Regions from separate parts of the Mesorhizobium sp. LNJC394B00 genome, predicted to be linked through region 2. Evidence: riboswitches for the same ligand, from Rfam matches in the RefSeq annotation. Region 2 holds a riboswitch; the other holds the start of a gene.
What was found. A riboswitch is a leader RNA that binds a small molecule or an ion and turns the genes downstream of it on or off. The one in region 2 is predicted to bind S-adenosylmethionine.
Positions count from the first base shown of each region.

Region 1: linked by a shared signal. The riboswitch ahead of X751_RS159015 (homoserine O-acetyltransferase) and the one ahead of X751_RS144925 (O-succinylhomoserine sulfhydrylase) in region 2 are both predicted to bind S-adenosylmethionine.

Region 1 covers NZ_AYWH01000002.1:798-12,087, reverse strand. The annotation lists gene X751_RS158975 (1-acyl-sn-glycerol-3-phosphate acyltransferase) at 1-394, shown strand, start outside; gene X751_RS158980 (LysE family translocator) at 464-1,090, opposite strand; gene X751_RS158985 (aldo/keto reductase) at 1,174-2,121, opposite strand; gene X751_RS158990 (gamma-glutamylcyclotransferase) at 2,287-2,820, opposite strand; gene X751_RS158995 (DUF2125 domain-containing protein) at 2,945-3,943, shown strand; gene X751_RS159000 (sugar kinase) at 4,068-4,991, shown strand; gene X751_RS159005 (prephenate/arogenate dehydrogenase family protein) at 4,999-5,934, opposite strand; gene hisC (histidinol-phosphate transaminase) at 5,939-7,048, opposite strand; SAM riboswitch at 7,175-7,252, shown strand; gene X751_RS159015 (homoserine O-acetyltransferase) at 7,313-8,482, shown strand; gene metW (methionine biosynthesis protein MetW) at 8,479-9,093, shown strand; gene X751_RS159025 (DUF1330 domain-containing protein) at 9,101-9,421, opposite strand; gene X751_RS159030 (glycosyltransferase family 2 protein) at 9,670-10,605, shown strand; gene X751_RS159035 (DUF1194 domain-containing protein) at 10,657-11,290, opposite strand, start outside.
Region 2 covers NZ_AYWH01000005.1:388,706-399,995, forward strand. The annotation lists gene phoU (phosphate signaling complex protein PhoU) at 1-326, shown strand, start outside; gene X751_RS144960 (magnesium and cobalt transport protein CorA) at 420-1,427, shown strand; gene X751_RS144955 (GcrA family cell cycle regulator) at 1,525-2,043, opposite strand; gene X751_RS144950 (aspartate aminotransferase family protein) at 2,402-3,601, shown strand; gene argF (ornithine carbamoyltransferase) at 3,620-4,531, shown strand; gene X751_RS144940 (Hsp33 family molecular chaperone) at 4,640-5,671, shown strand; gene apaG (Co2+/Mg2+ efflux protein ApaG) at 5,858-6,250, opposite strand; gene X751_RS144930 (ceramide glucosyltransferase) at 6,473-7,624, shown strand; gene X751_RS144925 (O-succinylhomoserine sulfhydrylase) at 7,636-8,826, opposite strand; SAM riboswitch at 8,884-8,961, opposite strand; gene X751_RS144920 (2'-deoxycytidine 5'-triphosphate deaminase) at 9,102-10,196, shown strand; gene X751_RS144915 (ABC transporter substrate-binding protein) at 10,298-11,068, shown strand; gene X751_RS144910 (hypothetical protein) at 11,085-11,290, opposite strand, start outside.

The sequences.
Region 1 (11,290 bases), on a different contig from region 2:
GATGGGGCGCAATCCGCGCCAGTTGATTATCTACCCCGAAGGCACGCGCCGAGCGCCGGGCGACGAGCCGGCTTACAAATACGGCATTGTCGAGCTCTATACGCAGCTTGGCGTCCCGGTGGTGCCGGTCGCCCATGTCGCCGGCCTCTACTGGCCTCGCCGCAAATTCTTGCGCTTTCCCGGCACCATCAAGGCCCGCTTCCTGCCGCCGATTCCGCCCGGGCTCGGCAAGGACGAATTCATGGACCGGCTGATCGGCGATACGGAAGCCGCCTGCGACCAGCTGCTGATCGAGGCATCGCAGGCTCCTAACCCGCCGCAAATGCCGCCGACGGCGGTCAAGCGGCTGGCCGAACTCGCCGCGGCCGCCAAAGCAATCCCAGGAAAAGTGTGAGCGGTTTTTTCCGTCCTGAATTGCGCCAAAACAAAAAAGACCAAAGCTTGATCTCTTCTGCGGGCCGGCTCAAGGCCACGCCGCCAGCGCCGTGGTCAGCACCAGCGTCGCCGCGAAGGCCAGATTGATGATCCGCGACGCCAGCGGCTGGCGCAGGGTGCGGGCGAAGGCCGCGCCGGCCAGCAGCCACAGCACATGGATGGCTACGATCATCAGGGTGAGAACCGCCAGCCTGGCCGGGATGCCGAGAGCATCGGCGCCGGCTGCGGTCGCGGAGCCAGCAAGGACCGCAGCAATCGCCACATAGGCTTTCGGGTTGGCAACGGCGAGCAGTAAGCCGCCGAGGAAGGTCGGCAGAACCGCGCTGCTGTCACGCGCGGCCAGCGGCGGCGCTGTCGCTATTCTGTAGGCGAGGTAGAGAATATAGGCGGCGGAAGCGACCGCCAGCACTGGCGCTACGCCCGGCATCGAGGTGAGGATAGCCTTGATGCCGGTGGCCACTACCAGCAGCACCGCGACCGTGCCTAAAATCATCCCCGATGTGTAGTGAAGCGAATTGCGCAGGCCGAAGGCGGCCCCTATCGCCGTGACGCTGATCGTCGCCGGGCCAGGACTGCCCATGACGACGGTTGCCGCCAGCACCAGCGCCAGCAATTGCTGCCAGGGCTGCGCCTGCGAAAGAATGTCTGCGGCCATGCTGCCTCTTCTCCACAATAATGGAGAACAGTGTGGCAAGGCGGACAGCCGTCGTCTTGAACGATCGTGCCGAACCTGCGCGGCTAGGCGCTGGCCTTGTCCAGCGCCACGAGATCCTCCGCGCTGAGCTTCAGCGATGCGGCGCGCACCAGGCTGTCGACCTGATCCAGCGTCGTGGCGCTGGCGATCGGCGCGGTGATGCCGGGCTGCGCCATCACCCAGGCGAGTGCTACTTCCGCCTGCTTGGCCGAATGGCGCGCCGCCACAGTGTCGAGTGCGGCCAGAATGCGCATGCCGCGCGCATTGAGATAAGCCTTCACGCCGCCGCCGCGTTCACTTTTGCCGAGATCGGCCTCGCTACGGTATTTGCCGCTCAAAAACCCCTTGGCGAGACTGAAATAGGTGATGACGCCGATATCCTCGGCCACGCACAGATCATGCAGCGGCCCGTCGAAGGATGAGCGGTCGTAGAGATTGTATTCCGGCTGCAGCACGCTGTAGCGCGGCAGCCCGCGCAGGCTGGCAACATCGAGCGCGGCGCGCAGCTGGCCGGCGTCAAGATTCGAGGCGCCGATATGGCGGACCTTGCCGGCAGCGAGCAGCTTCTGGTAGGCGCCGAGCGTCTCCTCATAAGGGGTTGTCGGGTCCGGCCAATGCGAGAGATAAAGGTCGATCACATCGGTCTGCAGTCGCTTGAGCGACGCCTCGACTGCCCTTTCGATATGGGCAGCGGACAGATCCTTCTTGCCTTGTCCCATATCCGAGCCGACTTTGGTGATGACGATGATCTTGTCACGGTTGCCGCGGCTTTTCATCCATTTGCCGATGATGGTCTCGGACTCGCCGCCCGCGTGGCCGGGCACCCAGCGCGAATAGGCATCGGCGGTATCGATAGCGTTGAGGCCGGCGTCGCCGAACCGGTCGAGCAGGTCGAAGGAGGTCTTCTCGTCCGCGGTCCAGCCGAAGACATTGCCGCCCAGGACCAGCGGCGCGATGGAAAGGTCGGTTTGACCGAGACGGCGTTTTTGCAAGACGGGGCTCCGTGGGGCTGGCGGCGGGCGACCCGAATGCTTCGGGCCGCAGCTAAGCTAGGTCTCGCCGCGCCGAGGTCAAAGGCCTCAGCCAATTTTTCCAGCGGGCCAGCGCTTCACAAAGGCGCGAGAGCTTCGCCTGCAGGCTCGCCGTGGTCTACTGGCTCACGAGGCGATCCGCTTCGCCACCTCTTCCAGCCAGTGGTCGCTGATACCCAGCGCCGCGAGATGCTGCAGCGTGTTGAGCACATAGTCCTCGTTGTTTCCGGACTGGCCGACGGCGCCACGGATAACACCTGCCGCATGCGCGGGGTCGAGCCCGCCGGCATACTGCTCATGCTGGCGGTCGACGATATAGGCGACCGCTTTCACTCTCTCTCCCGCGGCCGCCCCATTCCCGTCGAGGCTGATATCGAGCACACGCTCGAGGTAGACGCTGGTCACCAATTCGCGCTCGCGCAGATAGGTCAGCACCTCATCGCGCAGCTCGCCGGGCACGCGAAAGGCCAGCCCGATGCAGGAGCCGCCACGGTCGAGGCCTAGCACCAGGCCCGGCCGCTGGCGCGTGCCGCGATGCACGAAGGAATAGACGCACAGCGACCGGCGGTAGCCGTAAAGCCGCGCGCGCCGTGTCTCGACATGGGCGAATCCCGGTCGCCAGATCAGCGAGCCGTAGCCAAAAACCCAAAAATCGCCCATATCGCCAAGCCTGATTGCACGAGAGTGACGCCGCCGCATCGGAATCGGTGCTCTTCTGTTCTTTTTGCTTGTTGCGTAAGCCACAGTCCACCCGCAACACGCCCGCGTTAATGAAAGCCGCAGCATGACGTCAAGTGACGAGCGTCCGTCGAAGTTTCGCCGCCGGCTGATGTGGCTCGCTGCCTTGGTCGTTATGCTGTTCGGCGTCTACAGCGCGGTCTGGTTCTATGTCGCCGGTCGCGTCAGCAGCGAAGCCGACAAAGCGGTGGCCTCGCTCAAGGACAAAGGCATCGAGGCCGGCTGCGCCAACCTCACCGTCAGCGGCTACCCCCTGAGTTTTGCCATCTCCTGTGACAATCTGGCTTACGAGGACGACGCCAGGAACGTTGCCGCCTCGGCAGGCAGCTTCAACTTCGTTGCAGAGCTCATCCGGCCTTTGTCGCCTGCCGCCGAGTTGCGTGGGCCGCTGCGCACCTCGGTGCCGGGGATGGCGCCGCTATGGATCGATTGGGACAATCTGCAGGCCAATGCCAAGCTCTCCTGGCCCTTGCCACGCAGCATTTCGCTGCAGGCCGAGAGCTTGTCCGGCCAGACCGATCCGGCCGACGACACCGACCCGGTTTCACTGTTCAGCGCCGGAACGGCGGCGGGCGAGTTGCGGCCGGACGGTCAGGACCTTGGCTATACCGGAAGCTTCACCGATCTTGAGATCGACGCCGACGCGATCGGCGGGCGCGTGCTGCCGCCGCTCGACGGCAGCGGCGACGCGACGCTGAAGAACGGCGTCGCGCTGATGAAGACGCAGGCCAGGAGCCTGCGCGGCCAGGCGGTCGGCATCCACAAGCTCGATCTGTCGTCGGGAACCGCGCGCATCACCGTCTCCGGCCCGGTGTCGGTCGACGCCAACGGCCAGGTCAATGCCGACCTGACGATCAAGCTGCAGGATCCCAAAGCCGTGGCGGCAATCCTCGCCACCGCAATCCCCGAGCAGAAGAGCCAGATCGAGCAAGGCTTTGCCGGTCTGGCGCTGCTCGGCAACGAACCGTCGATGCCGCTCAAGGTGGTGAAGGGCAAGGTCTCGCTCGGCTTCATTCCGCTGGGCAAGATCAAGCCGCTCGATTAGAGCAATTCCAGGAAAAGTGTGAGCAGTTTTCCGTCCGGAATTGCGTTAAAACAAAGAGACAGAGCATGATCGCAAAGAGCGGCAACGGCTTTTGGGGAGAGATCATGCTCGAGCAAGCCGACGCATGAACCGACCGGTGAAACTGCTGAGCGTTGGCGCGCTGACGCTGGATACCATCCTGCGCGTCGAAACCCTGCCCACGCATCAGGGCAAGTTCATCGCCTCGGACGGCATCCAGATCGCCTCGGGCATGGCGACAAGTGCTGCCTGCGCCGCCCGCCGTCTCGGCGCCGAGGTGTTCCTGTGGGCAAGTGCAGGTGACGATGCCGTCGGCGACCAATTGCTGGCCGGCATCGAGGCCGAGGGCGTCGATTGCGACTTTGTCCGCCGCGTCGAAGGCGCCCGCTCGGCGCTGGCCGCGATCCTGGTCGACGCTCATGGCGAGCGCATCATCGTGCCCTTCTACGACCCAAAGGCGCAGGCCGACCCCGAGGCGGTGCCTGTCGCCGATCTTTCCGGCTTCGATGCCGTGCTGGTCGATGTGCGCTGGCCGGGCGCCGCTGCTCTTGCCTTGACCGCCGCGCGCGACGCCGGTTGCCCGGCAATCCTCGACGCCGACACGGCGCCGCTGGAGGTGCTGGAGCGTCTGTTGCCGCTGGCGTCGCACATCGTCGCTTCGGAGACGGCTGCACGCATTGTCTGCGGCCACGCGCTGAATCCCGAAACCGCCTGCGCCGACCTCGCCAGCCGCACAGACGCCTTTGTCGCGGTTACCGGCGGCGCCGTGGGAAGCTGGTGGCATGACCGGTCCGCCGGATGCGTGCGCCACATCGCGGCGCCGAAGATCAAGGCGGTCGACACGCTTGCCGCCGGCGACGTGTTTCACGGTGCCTTTGCCGTCGGGCTTGCCGAAGCCATGCCTATCGAGCAGGCCTTGCGCTTTGCCAGCGCGGCGGCCGCGCTCAAATGCCAGCGCTTCGGCGGCCGGCTGGGCGCGCCGGACCGGGCCGAGACAATGGCCATGGTCGCGGCGACCTGGCCCGTCTGAAACAGATTTAACTTTTCACCGGGTGCTCGACCGCCTGCCGGCCGAAATCCGGCACGTCGATATCCTGGCCGGCCTCGATGATCGAACGGCGAACGGCCCGGGTGCGGGTGAACAGGTCGAACAGCTTGTCGCCGTCGCCCCAGCGGATCGCCCGCTGCAGCGAGGCGAGGTCCTCCGAAAAGCGCGCCAGCATTTCCAGGATGGCATCCTTGTTGTGCAGGCACACGTCGCGCCACATGGTCGGGTCGGAGGCGGCCAGACGGGTGAAGTCGCGGAAACCGGAAGCCGAATATTTGATCACTTCCGACTTGGTCACCGATTCCAGATCGTCGGCCGTGCCGACGATGTTGTAGGCAATGATGTGCGGAAGATGCGAAACGATGGCCAGCGTCATGTCATGATGCTGCGGGTCCATCGTGTCGATGTTGGAGCCGCAGCGCCGCCAGAATTCCGACAGCTTTTCCAGCGCGGCCGGATCGGTTCCCGGCAGCGGCGTGAAGATGCACCAGCGGTTTTCGAACAGCTCGGCGAAACCCGCATCCGGGCCCGATTTCTCCGTACCCGCCAGCGGGTGTCCCGGAATGAAGTGCACGCCGTCCGGCACATAGGGCTGCATTTGCGCAATGACGGAGGCCTTGGTCGAACCGACATCGGTGAGGATGGCGCCTTTTTTCAGCGCCGCTGCGATCTCTTGCGCCACCTCGCCCGACGATCCCACCGGCACCGAGACGATGATCAGGTCGGCGTCGCGGACCGCTTCCCTGGCGTCGGTGGTGTAGCTCTCGCCAAGACCGAGCTCCTTCGCCCGTGCCAGCGTGGTCGGGCTGCGCGTCGCGATGGCGACATGGCGGGCCAGGCCCTCGCGGCGGATGATGCGGGCCAGCGACGAGCCGATCAGGCCGATGCCGACCAGCGCGATCTTTTCAAACATCGGTGCTGTCATTGTTTCAGCTTTTCAGGAATGTCGTGAGGGCATCGATGACGCCCCGATTGGCTTCTTCGGTGCCGACGCTCATGCGAAGCGCATTGGGAAAGCCATAGCCGGTAACGCGCCGCAATATATAGCCGCGCTGGGTGAGGTAGTCGTCCGCCGCCTCAGCCGAATGCCTCTTGTCGTCGGGAAAGTGGATGAGGACGAAATTGCCGACGCTGGGCGTCACGCGCAGCCCAAGCTTCGTCAGCTCTTCATTCAGCCAGGTAAGCCAGGTCTCGTTGTGCAACGAACTGCGCTCGACATGGGCGCGGTCGCGGATGGCGGCAATGCCGGCCTCGATCGCTGTTGCGTTAACGTTGAAAGGGCCGCGGATGCGGTTGATGGCATCGACGATGTGCAGTGGGCCATACATCCAGCCGATGCGCGCGCCGCCAAGGCCGAGCTTGGAGAAGGTGCGGGTCATGACCACATTCTGTGCGCTGCCCGCCAGCTCGATGCCGGCCTCATAGTCATTGCGCCTGACATATTCGGCATAGGCCGCGTCGAGCACCAGAAGCACGTTGCCCGGGAGAGCGGAATGCAGGCGGCGGACCTCCTGGAACGGCAGATAGGTTCCGGTCGGATTGTTGGGATTGGCGAGGAAGATGATTTTGGTCCGCGGCGTCACCGCGGCCAGGATCGCGTCGACGTCGGCGCGCTCCTCGGTTTCCTTCACAGCAACCGGCTTGGCCCCCGCCGACTGAATGTAGATCTTGTAGACCATGAAGGCATGTTCGGTAAAAATCGCCTCATCGCCTGGCGCAAGATAGGTCTGCGCCAGCAGGCCAAGTATCTCGTCAGAACCGTTGGAGCAGATGATGTTTGCCGGGTTGAGGCCATGCACCTCGGCGATCGCCTCGCGCAGCCGGCGGGCGGTGCCATCGGGATAGACATCGAGCTTGGCAGCCACTTCACGCGCGGCCTCGATCGCCTTCGGCGACGGGCCGAGCGGGTTCTCGTTCGACGATAGTTTATGGACCTTGGCGACGCCGGCCGGTGCTGTGCTCTTGCCCGGCACATAGGCGTCGATGTCCATGATGCCCGCGCGGGGCGTCGGTCGTGCCTTGTCCGCTGTCTTGTCCATGTCGCAAATCCATCGAGAATGCCTCCGTCCGGAGGCCGCAGCGGAAATACAAGCCGTAGCCGCGAATGTCGAGAGGCGGGCAATAGCTGGCCGTTGACGCCGGGCCGCACGAGTTCTAGAAGAACGCAACAGTTCCGTGGTGATTTGGCCGGTCGGCTTGCAGCCACGTTAAACAACTCGCTAAAGGGCCGTTTGCGTGACGTAACCGGCTTTGCGATCGCATTGCCGGTTTTTTATTGCCTGACGGCGGGCAAGGAGAGTCACATGGCCGCGCTCCGCGCTACAAAAACCAACAACGAGGCCGACAACCCGTCGAGCCCTGTGTTGCGTTTTGGCCCTGACAAGCCGCTGAAGCTCGACGCCGGCACGCTTTTGTCGCCGTTCCAGATCGCCTACCAGACATATGGCGCCCTCAACGATGCCCGCACCAACGCCATCCTGGTCTGCCACGCGCTGACCGGCGACCAGCATGTCGCCAGCACCAATCCGGTGACCGGCAAGCCCGGCTGGTGGGAAGTGCTGATCGGTCCCGGCAAGATCATCGACACCAACCGCTTCTTCGTCATTTGCTCCAACGTCATCGGCGGCTGCCTCGGCTCCACCGGTCCGGCCTCGACCAATCCCGCCACCGGCAAGCCCTACGGCCTCGACCTGCCAATCATCACCATCCGCGACATGGTGCGGGCGCAACTGATGCTGGTCGACCATTTCGGCATCGAAAAGCTGTTTTGCGTGCTCGGCGGCTCGATGGGCGGCATGCAGGTGCTGGAATGGGCGTCATGCTATTCCGAGCGCGTCTTCTCGGCCCTGCCGATCGCCACAGGCGCACGCCATTCCTCGCAGAACATCGCCTTCCACGAGGTCGGCCGCCAGGCTGTCATGGCTGATCCGGACTGGCATGGCGGCAAATATTTCGAGCACGGCAAGCGCCCGGAAAAGGGGCTCGCCGTGGCGCGCATGGCCGCCCACATCACCTATCTGTCGGAAGCCGCCCTGCATCGGAAATTCGGCCGCAATCTGCAGGACCGCGAAGCGCTGACCTTCGGTTTCGACGCAGATTTCCAGATCGAAAGCTATCTGCGCCACCAGGGCATGACATTCGTCGACCGCTTCGACGCCAACTCCTACCTCTACATGACCCGTTCGATGGATTATTTCGACCTCGCCGCCGATCATGGCGGCCGGTTGGCAGATGCCTTTGCCGGGACCAAGACCCGCTTCTGCCTGGTGTCCTTCACCTCGGACTGGCTGTTCCCGACCGAGGAGAGCCGCTCGATCGTGCATGCGCTCAACGCCGCCGGCGCATCGGTCTCCTTCGTCGAGATCGACACCGACCGCGGCCATGATGCCTTCCTGCTCGACGAACCCGAACTGTTTGCCGCCATCAAGGGCTTCATCGGCTCGGCGGCCCGCGCAAGGGGGCTCGCCTCATGAGCGTCAATGGCAGCCAGCGCGTCGACCTCGAAGTCGTGGCCAACCTGATACCCCCGCAGTCGCGGGTGCTCGATGTCGGCTCCGGCGACGGCCTGCTGCTCGAACTCCTGCAGGAGACCAAGCAGGTCGACGGCCGCGGGCTGGAGCTGTCACAGCGCGGCGTCAATGAATGCGTTTCGCGCGGCCTCTCGGTCATCCAGGGCGATGCCGACACCGACCTCGAATTCTATCCGGACAAGGGTTTTGACTTCGTCGTCCTGTCTCAGACGCTGCAGGCGACCCGCAACCCGAAGCTGGTGCTCGACGAGCTGCTGCGAATCGGCAACCGCGCCATCGTCTCCTTCCCCAATTTCGGCCACTGGCGGGTGCGGCTGTCGCTGTTCGTCAATGGCCGGATGCCGGTGACCGCGGACCTGCCCTATTCCTGGTACGACACGCCCAACATCCATTTCTGCACCATCCGCGACTTCGTCAATCTGGTCGAGGAACTCGGCGCTTCGGTCGAGAAAGCCACCGCGCTCGACGGCAACGGCCAGAAGATCGGCCTGTCGATGCCATGGTGGTTCTGGAATTTCTTCGGCCAGCAAGCGGTGTTCTTGCTGAAGCGGTAGTTTGCCCCTATTCCAGCACGTCCGTCGCCTTGTGCGGGTGCTGAACGCCATCGGCGATGATCACATCGGCGTGGGAGTTGTCGGTGCGCAAGGCCAGAATCTCGCGATAGGCTGATGAATCGTACCAGCCCCACGCATGCGCCCTGTCCGGAAACTCGATGACGATCAGATGCCCGGGCCATTCGTTTTCGACCACGTCCATGTCGCCGCCGTGGACAAGGAAGCGGCCGCCGAACGGCTCCAATGTGGCGTCGATCCTCTGCAGATACTCGACAATCTGCGGGCCCATTGTGACTTGACGCATATGGGCGACGGCGTAGGCGGCCATGGCTGAACTCCCTGTGAGATCGAAGCCCGACGACCGGCTTCGTTGGCGCAATCTGCAGACATGATGGCCATCGGTCGATTACGTCTGGGGTAATCGGCCGGCTTACCGGCGTCCTGGCTCAACAGTTTGTGATGACATTGCCGCTGGTTTTTTGTAGCGTCGAATCGAATGCCATCCCGGGGTAAGGCTTGGACGGCGACCATCAAAACCTCCGGCCTCCAGGCATTTCGGGGCACAATCGAAGCAACATGTCCAAGGCAACCGACCTCGCTCCGCTGATCTCGGTGATCACACCGACGCACAATCGCCGCAGCAAGGTCGTGCGCGCCGTGGAGAGCGTGCTGGCGCAGAATTTTCCCCGGTTCGAACACATTGTCGTCGATGACGGCTCGACCGACGGTACGGCAGCCGCACTTGCCGAAATCCGCGATCCACGGCTGATCTATGTTGGCTCAAAATGGCGCGGCGCCAATGCCGCCCGCAATGCCGGCATCGAGCGGGCGCAGGCGCCGGTGGTGACATTCCTCGATTCCGACGACGTCTATTTGCCGGATCGCCTGGCGCGGACGCTGGAGCAGTTCGACAACAATCCCTCGCTCGAAGTGCTGATCAGTTCCTTCGTGTCGCTGAAGGGCAATCGCCGCACCAACTGCGTCAACCGCGAGGCGCTGCTGAGCCGCGACTCGCTGGAGCGGGCCCTTGTCGCGCAGACCATCTTCATTGCCGGGTCGGCAATCACCGCCCGGCGCGAGTCGCTGCTGGCCATCGGCGGCTACGATAGTGACGTCACGCGCATGCAGGATCGCGAATTGTTGCTGCGCTTTGCCCGTCGCAGCGGCGCGCAGCTGTCCGAAGTGATCGACTGGAAAAAGTACAACTCGGAGAATTCGATCTCCGGTCGCCGGGACGGCTATGTCGAAGCCTATGCGAGCTTGATCGACAAGCACCCCTATATCGCCGACCGCTACCCCTACATTCCGCCTTACATGATCGCCCGGCAGCTCATCGCCGATGCACTCAAGGGCAGGGTTTCGCAGGCGTTCTCCGGCTATATGGCCAACCGGTCGTCGAAGGCGCTTGGCTATTCGCTGCCGCAGCTGTTGCGTGGCTATGTCGGCGGCCGGCGCTGGCGCCGCGATCTCTATGCCGAATTTCGCGACAAATACGGTGCACGGCCGGCCTGAAGTTTGCCGACAAGCCGCGCAGCGGCTTTCCCCTCCGAACTGCCTCAAACCTCATTTGTCGAGTTCCGGCAGATATGGGTCGGAATATAGCCGCCGGTCGCGTTCGCCCTGCAGGCAGTCCATGGGTGCGGCGGCATCGATCGGGACCACGGTCGCATCGGCGATGCCGCTCACCTCCAGGATCAACTTGCGGCGTATGGCGGTGGCGAATTCCGAGGCCGCATAGATCGGCAACACGAAGGAGCCGGGCCCACCGGTGACGCAGTCGTCATAATACTGGTCGAGATGGCTGAAGGTCGGCGACGGGCTGATCAGGATCGGCAGGCCGTTGATGACGATGCCCTTGGCCACCGCCGCATCGCGTGTCGTGGCGACGGGCAGCCCGGTGTTGTTGGGACCGTCGCCGGAAATGTCGATGACGCTGCGTGGCGCATCGAACCCCGTGCCCTCGAACAGCCCGGCGCCGAAGGCAAGCGCGCCCGAAATCGAGGTGCCGCGAAAGCTGCGGAACGGCCGCGCTTCTATTCTGTCGGCGAAGGCGTTGGCGCTCTCTGCGCTGTCGATCACCTGCCAGGCGATGACGCCATCCTCGCGCACGACGCCCGCCCATTCGAAATAGGCAAGCGCGATGCGCCCGGTGGTTCCCGAGCGCACGGCCTTGATGAAATCGGGATGCCTGAGCGCC
Region 2 (11,290 bases):
TGACCCAGCTCAAGGAAGTGCTCGACGTCTATGCCTCGCGCTCGGTCGAGAAAATAGGCTTCGTTCGCGACCGCGACGACCAGATCGACGCCATGTACACCTCGCTGTTTCGCGAGCTTTTGACCTACATGATGGAAGATCCGCGCAACATCACGCCGTGCACGCATCTGCTGTTTTGCGCCAAGAACATCGAGCGCATCGGCGACCACGCCACCAACATTGCCGAGACGATCTACTACATCGTCACCGGCGAGCAGTTGCCGGCCGAGCGTCCCAAGGGCGACAAGACCGACAAGGTTGCCCTGCCGGTGCTGCCGGTGAAGTGATCGCGCCCCTCGAACGCTTAATCATATTGCGCTAAACTGCCCGGATGTTAGCGTCTCGGTTCCTGGCCAAGGCCAGGCGCTCAGGAGGCTGCGATGGAATATGTCCGAGAGTTCAAGCCGGCGCCGGCATCGTCCGGCATCATCGCGTCGAGCGTCTACACCGCCGGCAAGCGCATCGCCGACATACCGATCGAGGAAGCCGGCGAATGGGCCAAGAAGTCGGGCCATGTCGTCTGGATCGGGCTGCTCGAACCCGACCGCGAGCTTCTGCTGCGCGTCAAGGCGCAATTTCATCTGCACGAACTGGCGATCGAAGACGCCGAACATCCGCACCAGCGGCCGAAGATCGAGCAATATGGCGATGCACTGTTCATCGTTGCCCGCACTGCACAGCTGATCGACGGACGCGTCACCTTCGGCGAGACGCATCTGTTCGTCGGCTCAGGCTATATCGTCAGCGTCAGGCATGGTCCCTCGACCTCATACGCCGCCGTGCGCCAGCACTGGGAAAGCTGTCCGCACTCACTGGCCAAGGGCGAGGATTTCGTCCTCTACGCCATCCTCGACTTCATCGTCGACAACTACATGCCGGTGCTAGAGCAGATCGAGGACGAGGTCGAGGCGATCGAGGACAGGGTGCTGCTGAAGCCGATGACCGGTCCCGACATCGAGCGGCTCTATATGCTGCGCCGCGATCTGTTGCGCCTGCGCAATGCGGCGCTGCCGCTGGTCGAGGTCTGCCGCCGGCTGACCAGCGCCGAACTGCCGCAGATCCATACCGCAATGCATCCGCTGTTTCGCGATGTCACCGACCATATCCGGACCGTGCAGGAAAAGATCGACAGCCTGCGCGAGGTTCTGGCGTTCGCTTTCGAAGCCAGCCTGCTGGTCGGCCAGAGCCAGGAAACCGCGAACACCAAGAAGCTGGCCTCATGGGCGGCGATCCTGGCGGTGCCGACGGCGCTCGCCGGCATTTACGGCATGAATTTCGACGACATGCCGGAACTGAAGATGCAATACGGCTATCCCGTCGTATTGGTCTCGATCGCGCTGATCTGCTCGTTTTTGTATTGGCGATTTCGGAAGAGTGGGTGGCTGTGATGGTAGGCAGTAGGCAGTAGGCAGTAGGCAGAATAAGGTAGCGCCTCACGAGCGCTACCCCATTCCCTACTGCCCAGTCCCCAATCCCTATTCCTAACTACCGGCTCCTGCGCCGCTCTGAAGCCGGCTGGAACGCCACCCTTGCGTGGTACTTGCAGTAAGGTCCGGTTTCAGCCGCCTCGTTGCCGCAGAAGTTGAAGTCTTCCGATAGCGGATCGCCATTCGGCCATTTGCAGGTGCGCTCGGTGAGATCGGTGAGCTGCAGATGCCGCGAGATCGGCACGACGACGTTTTCGACCGGGCGGATGTAGTGGCGCGCCACCGGCTCGGCGTCGAACTGCGCCTGCAGTGCGTTCGCCCCGATCGAAGTCGTGACATGGCGCTGCGTGGTTGCGGCGCGAGGCACCGATTTCTGGATCGAAGATCCCTGCGTTGTCTTCTTCTGACGCGCCGGCGTCGCGGTCGAGCGTCCGCGGCCCGACAGCTTCAGCCGGTGCACCTTGCCGATGACCGCGTTGCGGCTGACCCCGCCGAGTTGTGCGGCGATCTGGCTTGCGCTCAAGCCCTCCGACCACAGTTTCCTGAGAAGTTCGACCCGCTCGTCAGTCCAGTTCATGAGACCGCGCTCCTGCTATGTGTGCGGCAGCCGGAATCCGTTCCCGACCCGGCAATCTTTGCCGGGGCAGACACCACATATATTAGGTGATTAGGTCCGCCGCACGAAATCTAGTTATTTCCCGACTACAATTACCTCATGTGTTGACTCGGTGACAAGAGTCCCAGGTGCAACACGAATCGGTTTTTTAGGTTTTCCCCAACTTGCCCGGTCGCTTATGAGCCGGCGTCTCGTCGGGAGCTGGCCACGCGCCTCTGCACGACGTTTTCGTTGACTTCATGGCCGAAAAACACGATAAGCCGCAAAGGCCGCCGCTTTGGCGGCTTTTTTGATTTTTCCGGTACCGGAGACGCATATAATGAGCGGTTCGGCGCTTTACGAGACCTTTGCCCGCGCCCCTTTGGCCTTCGATCATGGCGAAGGCACCTGGCTGGTTACCGACAAGGGCGAGCGATATCTCGATTTCGCTGGCGGCATCGCGGTCAATTCGTTGGGCCACAGCCATCCGCATCTGGTCTCGGCGCTGACCGAACAGGCGGCCAAGCTCTGGCACGTCTCCAATCTCTACGAGATCCCGGGGCAGGCCCGGCTCGGCGAGCGGCTGGCTGACGCCACCTTCGCCGACAAGGTGTTCTTCACCAATTCCGGCGCCGAGGCGCTCGAATGCGCGATCAAGACGGCGCGGCGCTACCAGTTCGTCAAGGGCCATCCCGAGCGCTTCCGGGTCATTACCTTCGAAGGCGCCTTCCACGGCCGCACGCTGGCGACCATCGCCGCCGGCGGCCAGTACAAATATCTCGAAGGCTTCGGCCCCAAGGTCGAAGGCTTCGACCAGGTCGGCTTCGACGACATCGACGCCGCCGAGAAGGCGATCACACCAGAGACCGCCGCGATCCTGATCGAACCGGTACAGGGCGAGGGCGGCATCCGCCCGGTGCCGACGCAATCCTTGAAGCGGCTGCGGCAGCTCTGCGACCAGCATGGCCTGCTGCTGATCTTCGATGAGGTCCAGTGCGGTATCGGTCGCACCGGAAAGCTGTTCGCGCATGAATGGACCGGCGTGACGCCCGACATCATGGCGATTGCCAAGGGCATTGGCGGCGGCTTCCCGATGGGCGCGTGCCTCGCCACCGACGACGCTGTCGTCGGCATGACGGCAGGCGTGCATGGCACCACTTTCGGCGGCAATCCGCTGGCCATGGCGGTCGGCAACGCTGTGCTCGACGTCGTGCTGGAAGACGGCTTCCTCGAAGACGTCCAGCGCAAGGCATTGCTGATGAAGCAGGGCCTGGCGGCGGTCGCCGACGAATTTCCTGATGTCATCGAAGGCATCAGGGGCAGCGGCCTGATGCTTGGCCTGAAATGCGCCATGCCCAACACCAAGGTCAACATGGCGCTGCGCGACCAGCATCTGCTGGCGGTGCCGGCAGGCGACAACGTCATTCGTCTGCTGCCGCCGCTGACCGTCACCGACGCCGAGATCGGCGAAGCGCTCGATCGCATCCGCGCCGGCGCCAAGGGCCTGACCGACGCCATCGCCGCGGCCGCCTCGAAGTAATCCCGAGAGCCATTCCCGATGAGCCTTCGCCATTTCACCGATCTTTCCGCCGTTTCCGAAGGCGATCTGCGCCTGATGCTGGACGATGCGGTGGTGCGCAAGGCGCGCCTCAAGGCCGGCGAACGGACCAAACCGCTCGAAGGCAAGGTGCTGGCCATGATCTTCGACAAGCCGTCGACGCGCACGCGCGTGTCCTTCGACGTCGGCATGCGACAGCTCGGCGGCGAGACCATCATGCTGACCGGGACCGAAATGCAGCTCGGCCGCTCCGAGACCATTGCCGACACCGCCAAGGTGCTGTCGCGCTATGTCGACGCCATCATGATCCGCACCACGTCGCATGAGCGGCTGCTCGAGCTGACCGAGAATGCCACGATTCCGGTCATCAACGGGCTGACCGACGACACCCATCCCTGTCAGCTGATGGCCGACATCATGACCTTCGAGGAGCATCGCGGTCCGGTTGCCGGCAAGACCATCGCCTGGACCGGCGACGGCAACAACGTGCTGCATTCGCTGCTCGAGGCCTCGGCGCGGTTCCGCTTCAACCTGAACGTCGCAGTGCCGGAAGGCAGCGAGCCGGCGCAGAAGCACATCGACTGGTCGAAGACCAATGGCGGCAAGCTGCACTTCACCCGCTCGCCCGAAGAGGCCGTCGACCAGGCCGACTGCATCGTCACCGACTGCTGGGTGTCGATGGGCCAGGAACACCGCGCCCGCGGCCATAATGTCTTCTCGCCCTATCAGGTCAATGCGGCGCTGATGGCCAGGGCCAAGCCCGACGCCCTGTTCATGCACTGCCTGCCGGCGCATCGTGGCGAGGAAGTGACCGACGAGGTCATCGACGGTCCGCATTCGGTGGTCTTCGACGAAGCCGAGAACCGGCTCCACGCCCAGAAGGCGGTTTTGGCCTGGTGTCTGGGCGCTTGATCTCCAGGCGCTTGATCTCCAAGCGCTTGATCCGGGGCGGCGCGATGCCTATTTGCGCCCCATCACGCAAATCAAGCGCGTTTGGACGCATGCACCCCTCCGGGCCGCATGGCCGCGCCCTGGAGCTTTGTCATGTTGGAAACGCATCAAGTGACTGAACATCACCCCAAACTCGGCGAGTTCGGCTATGCCGGCGACGATCATGTCGTACCCTTCGAGGTCGGCCCGCTCGACGTGCGCGGCCGCACCGTGCAACTCGGGCCGATGCTCGACGCCATCCTCAACCGTCACGACTATCCCGAGCCGGTCGCCCGCCTGCTCGCGGAAGCCTGTGTGCTGACGGTGCTGCTCGGCACCTCGCTCAAATTCGAAGGCAAGTTCATCTTGCAGACCCGCACCGACGGCCCGGTCGACATGCTGGTCGCGGATTTCTCCACGCCTTCGGCATTGCGCGCCTATGCGCGTTTCGACGCCGACCGGCTGGAGGCCCTGGTGGCCGCAGGCCAGACCTCGCAGCAGACGCTGCTGGGCAGCGGCGTTTTGGCGCTGACCATCGACCAGGGCGCGCACACGCAGCGCTATCAGGGCATCGTCCAGCTCGACGGCGAGACGCTGGAGGACGCCGCGCGCACCTATTTCCGCCAGTCGGAGCAGATCCCGACCGACCTCAGGCTGTCGGTGGCCAAGCTTCTGACGCCAGGTCCCGGCGGCGCTCGTGAGCAGTGGCGCGCCGGCGGCATCCTGGCGCAGTTCCTGCCGCAGTCACCCGAGCGCATGCGCGTGCCCGACATTTCGGGCGGCGACGGCGATCCGCGTGACGTGACGCAGGAGCCGGCCGACAATTCGTGGCGCGAGCTGGTGGCGCTGCTCGGCACCATCGAGCCGACCGAGCTGATCGACCCGACCATCGGCGCCGAGCGGCTGCTCTACAGGCTGTTCCACGAACATGGCGTGCGCGTCTTCGGCGGCGTGCCGGTCGCCGACCAATGTTCCTGCTCAAGGGACAAGATACGCGGCATCCTCGAGGGGTTTTCCGCGCAGGAGATCAAGGACAGCACCGAAGATGGCGGCATCCACGTCGCCTGCGAGTTCTGCTCGAAGCAGTACGACTTCGACCCGGCGGAGTTTGCAACTCAGTAGCATCTCTTCCTTCTCCCCGTTCACGGGGAGAAGGTGCCCGAAGGGCGGATGAGGGGCAGCGCGAACTTTGGTGAATGGCCGCGCATAGCCTACGTCATGTGCGTGGAAGATAACCTCATGAGTCCGGCGGCGCCCCTCGTTGCACTGCCGGGCAGTCCTCCCCGTATAGAGATGGGGAGAAAACCCCTAATTCACCGTCCGCCGCGTCCCCGGCAGATCCAGCGAAAACGCGGGAATAGCGACGTCGAACGTCTCGCCCTTTTTGTTGCGCATGGTGTAGTGGCCGACCATGAAGCCGGAGGGCGTCGAGAGCGGGCAGCCTGACGTGTATTGATAGCTGTCGCCGGGATTGAGCTCAGGCTGGTCGCCGACCACGCCGGCGCCGCGCACTTCCTCGATCCGGCCGCTGCCGTCGGTGATGTGCCAGTAACGCGACATAAGCTGCACGAAATCGTCCGACTGGTTGTCGATCGTCACCTGGTAGCCCCAGACATAACGGTTCTCCGCCGGGTCCGAGCGGTCCTCCAGGTAGAACGGTCTGACCTGCACTTCGATGTTGCGCGTGACGGCGCGATACATGGGCTGCTCCGGTTGCGCGGCAAGGAACATTTGTCGCGCTATGCGGTTTGATACGCGCACAACGGCATGTCCTGCCAGCCTCAAAGCGGAGGTGCCGACAAACAATGTCATTTAAGTGACACATGACAATGTTGGTGTGCGCAAACCTTGCCGGCGACTCAAGGCCCATCTGTCGACTGACAAAGCAGCCGCGAGCGGCCTTTCCGGAGTGACCAGATCTCGATGGAACCAGCTCTCACAGCCGCCTTCGCTTCCTCCGCTTTGCTTCTTTCCAATCTCGCCAGCATCCTGCTTGCTTCGTCGAAACTGCAAGCGCGTCGCCTTATCCCTCCGCCGTCCGGCGAGCAGCCACCGGTCTCGATCGTCGTGCCGTCGCGCGGCGTGGAGCCGTTCACACAAGAGACGCTCCAGCGAGCCTTCTCGCTCGACTGGCCGCGCTACGAACTGATCTTCTGCGTCGCTCACGCCGACGATCCCGTCGTCAAACTGATAAACAGGGCGATCGTCCTGTTTCCCAACGTGCCGGCCCGGCTGCTGATCGGCGACGACCGCGTCAGCAGCAACCCGAAGCTCAACAACTGCGTCAAGGGCTGGGAAGCGGCGCGCTATCATTGGGTTATTCTGGCGGATTCCAACGTGCTGATGCCAAGGGATTACGTCCAGCACCTGATGGCGGCCTGGCGGACCAATACCGGGCTTATCTGCTCGACGCCGATCGGCTCTCGGCCGGATGGCTTTTGGGCCGAGGTCGAATGCGCGTTCCTCAACACGCTGCAGGCGCGCTGGCAATATGCCGGCGAGGCGCTCGGTCTCGGCTTTGCCCAAGGCAAGAGCATGCTGTGGAACAAGCCGATGCTCGATACCAGTGGCGGTATCCGCGCGCTGGCCGCCGAGATCGCTGAGGATGCTGCTGCAACCAAGCTGGTCAACGGACTGGGCCTGCGCGTCAATCTCGTTGCCTCGCCTTTCGAGCAACCACTGGGGCAGCGCCGACTTGCCGACATCTGGTCGCGCCAGGCGCGCTGGGCGCGGTTGCGCCGCGTCACCTTCCCGCTGTTTTTCGCACCCGAGATCCTGACCGGCGTCGCCGTGCCGTTGGCGTTGGCACTGGTGGCGGCCGCAAGTGCCGGCATCAGCCTGCCGGCCACGGTGTTGGCCGTGCTGACGGCGGCCTACATTCCCGAATGCGCGCTGGCCGCGGCCAAGGGCTGGCATCTGTCGCTGCGCCTGGTCCCGGCGATGATGGTCCGCGACATGATGCTTCCCGCCATCTGGGCGCGCGGCTGGCTGAGCGGCGCCGTCGACTGGCGCGGCAACATCATGACCATCGGCACCAAGACGGCCGAACTGGAAGAGGTTTCGTCGGGAGCGTGACGCCTCGCGGCCTATCCGGCTGCCTTCAGCGCCTGCGCAACGTCCTCCAGCAGATCGTCCGTATCCTCAAGACCGACCGACAGCCTGAGCGTTCCCGGCCCGATGCCAAGCTCGGCGCGAGCTTCGTCGCTGAGGTTCTTGTGCGTGGTGGTCGCCGGATGGGTGATCAGGCTCTTGGCGTCGCCGAGATTGTTGGAGATCAGCACGATGTCGAGCGCGTTCTGCAAGGCGAAGGCCGCCTGCTTGCCGCCCTTAACGTCGAGGCAGATCAGCGTCGATCCGCCCGTCATCTGCTTCTTGACGATGTCGGCCTGCGGGTGGTCGGCGCGGCCGGGATAGATGACGCGGGCGATTTCCGGCCGTCCTGCCAGGAAATCCGCGATCTTGGCCGCGCTTTCCGTCTGCTGGCGCACCCGAACCGGCAGCGTCTCCAGGCCCTTGAGCAGCGTCCAGGCGTTGAACGGCGACAGGCTCGGGCCGGTGTGGCGGAAATAGTCGTGCAAATTCTCGTCGATCCATTTCTTGTCCGACAGGATGATGCCGCCGAGACAGCGTCCCTGGCCGTCAATGTGCTTGGTCGCGGAGTAGACGACGATATGGGCGCCGAGCTGCAAGGGCTTCTGCTGCAAGGGCGTGGCAAAGACATTGTCGACGATCAGCCTGGCGCCGATCGAGGTGGCGAGCGCCGCCACCGCTGCGATGTCGACCACTTCCAGCGTCGGATTGGTCGGGCTTTCCAGGAAGAACAGTTTCGTGTTCGGCCGCACCGCCTTTTCCCAGTTGGCGATGTCGGTGCCGTCGACCAGCGTTGCCTCGATGCCGTATTTCGGCGCCAGCGTCTCCACCACCCAGCGGCAGGAGCCGAACAGCGCGCGCGCCGCAACGATATGGTCGCCGGCCTTGGCGCTGCACAGGAGCGCTGCCGTCACCGCCGCCATGCCGGACGCCGTGGCGCGCGCATCTTCGGCACCCTCCAGCGCGCACATGCGCTTTTCGAACATGTCGACGGTAGGGTTGGCATAGCGCGAATAGATGAAGCCCGGCTCCTCGCCCTTGAAACGGGCCTCGGCAGCCTGCGCCGTCTCGTAGACATAGCCTTGGGTGAGGTACATCGCTTCGGACGTCTCGCCGAACTGGGAACGCAGCGTTCCCCCGTGCACGAGTGCGGTCTGAGGTTTCCAGTTACGCTTCTTGGTGCTCATCGCTTTTGTTCCAGACACAAAAAAACCGGCCGCGAAAGTCGCAACCGGTCCATATGGCCTTGCGGCCCGACGGTCCTTTAGCGACTTGTTTAACGTGGCTGCAAGCCGACCGGCCAAATCACCACGGGATAACGACCCTTTAGACCTCACCTGCGCTTGCGTCAATTGCCGGCTTCATTAAGAGGTTTGTACCAGGCAGGTTCCGCAATAATATCCAGCGGTTTTGCGGCAAGAACCTGCCACAAAGAGACCGACCTTGGAGCGGAGCCAGCCTTTTGCGGCAGACAGGCATTCTTCCCGATCAGGACATTTCCGCGCTGTTTCAGTCCGGCGCGCTCAAGTCGCCGCGCGCGCTCGATGTCGACCAGGTGCAGCCGGCGAGCCTCGATCTCAGGCTCGGCGACAAGGCTTTTCGCGTGCGCGCCTCCTTCCTGCCGGGTCCCGATCATCTGGTGGCCGACAAGCTTCACCGGCTGAAATTGCATGAGTTCAGTCTCGCCGAGGGCGCGGTGCTGGAAACCGGCTGCGTCTACATCGTGCCGCTGCTCGAAAGCCTGGCGCTGCCCGCAAACGTGTCGGCCTCGGCCAACCCGAAGAGCTCGACCGGCCGGCTCGACATCTTCACCCGGGTGATGACCGATCGCGGCCATGAGTTCGACAAGATCGCCCCCGGCTATCACGGGCCGCTTTATCTCGAAGTCAGTCCGCGCACCTTCCCGATCGTCGTACGCGCCGGATCGAGGCTGTCGCAGATCCGCTTTCGCACCGGCAACGCGCTGTTGTCGGAGGCAGAACTGAACGAATTGCACCGCGCCGAGATGCTGGTGGCGACCGAGCCGCCCAACATTTCCGGCGGCGGCATTGCGCTGTCGATCGATCTCGACGGCGACCAGAACGGCCTGGTCGGCTATCGCGGCAAGCATCACACCGGCTTGGTCGATGTCGACAAGCGCGCCGCCCAGGATGCCGTCGATTTCTGGGAGCCGCTCTATAAGAGCGGCGCCGGCGAACTGGTGCTCGACCCGGACGAGTTCTACATCCTGGTCAGCCGCGAAGCCGTGCACGTGCCGCCGCTCTACGCCGCCGAGATGACGCCCTTCGATCCGCTGGTTGGCGAATTCCGTGTTCACTATGCCGGCTTCTTCGATCCGGGCTTCGGCCATTCGGCCTCAGGCGGCACCGGCAGCCGGGCGGTGCTCGAAGTGCGCAGCCACGAAGTGCCGTTCATCCTCGACCACGGCCAGATCGTCGGCCGGCTGGTCTACGAACACATGCTGAAGCGGCCGCAGGCGCTTTACGGCACCGATCTCGGCTCGAATTACCAGGCGCAAGGCCTCAAGCTCTCCAAGCATTTCCGCCCCGCCGGCTGAACCTTCGATCACCGTCAGGCAAAATACTTGCCTGCGCTGCCTCACCATGCTTGGCTGCCTTTCGGTGGCCGGCAAGAGAACGGCGCGCAAGGGGAACCAAAATGCAGATTTCAAGATGGATCATATCGGCAGCGGGCGCTGCCATGCTGGTGATATCGGCCGGCTCGCTGGCTGAGGCGCAGGAGAAATTGAAGATCGGCACCGAGGGCGCTTATCCGCCCTTCAACACCATCACCGCGGACGGCAAGATCGAGGGCTTCGACATCGACATTGCCAATGCGCTGTGTGCGCAGATGAAGGTCGAGTGCGAGATCGTCACCCAGGACTGGGACGGCATCATCCCGGCGCTGCAGGCGAAAAAGTTCGACGCCATCATCGCCTCGATGAGCATCACCGAGGAGCGCAAGAAACAGGTCGCCTTCACCAACAAATACTACACGACGCCGCTGGCGCTGGTGGCGCCCAAGGACAGCGACCTCACTTCCACCGAACCGGCAGCCCTTGCCGGCAAGACGGTGGGCGCGCAGGCCTCGACCACCCAGGCCGACTATGCGCAGGACGCCTATGGCAAGGCCGGCGCCGAGGCGAAACTCTACCCCACCCAGGAAGAGGCGATCACCGACTTGCAGAACGGCCGTCTCGACGCCGTCATCTCCGACAAATTCGTGCTGATGGACTGGCTGAAGAAGGCGAGCGACGGCTGCTGCAAGCTTGTCGGTGACGTCAAGGGCACCGAGACGCAAGCCGGCATCGCTGTCCGCCTGGAGGACACGGCACTTCGCGACAAGCTCAACGGGGCGATAGACGCCATCGTCGCCGACGGCACTTACAAGAAGATCCAGGCCAAGTATTTCGATTTCGATATCTATTGAGTCCCGTCCGCCGGCGTCAGCCGCGAAAGAGATACGATTTCGCGGCTCCAAGGCAGGCATGAAAATGGCCGATAAACAGCAGTTCGCGTGCGGCCAAACGTTTCCTGCCCCAAAAGCCTTCGGTCAGTTTGACCTCGTCGAGCGAAGCGTTTGAGCCGCGCTTCAACGGGAACAACTGCTTGTCGAGGCAACCGAGGACATGGGCCTTAGCGGAGTCGATGC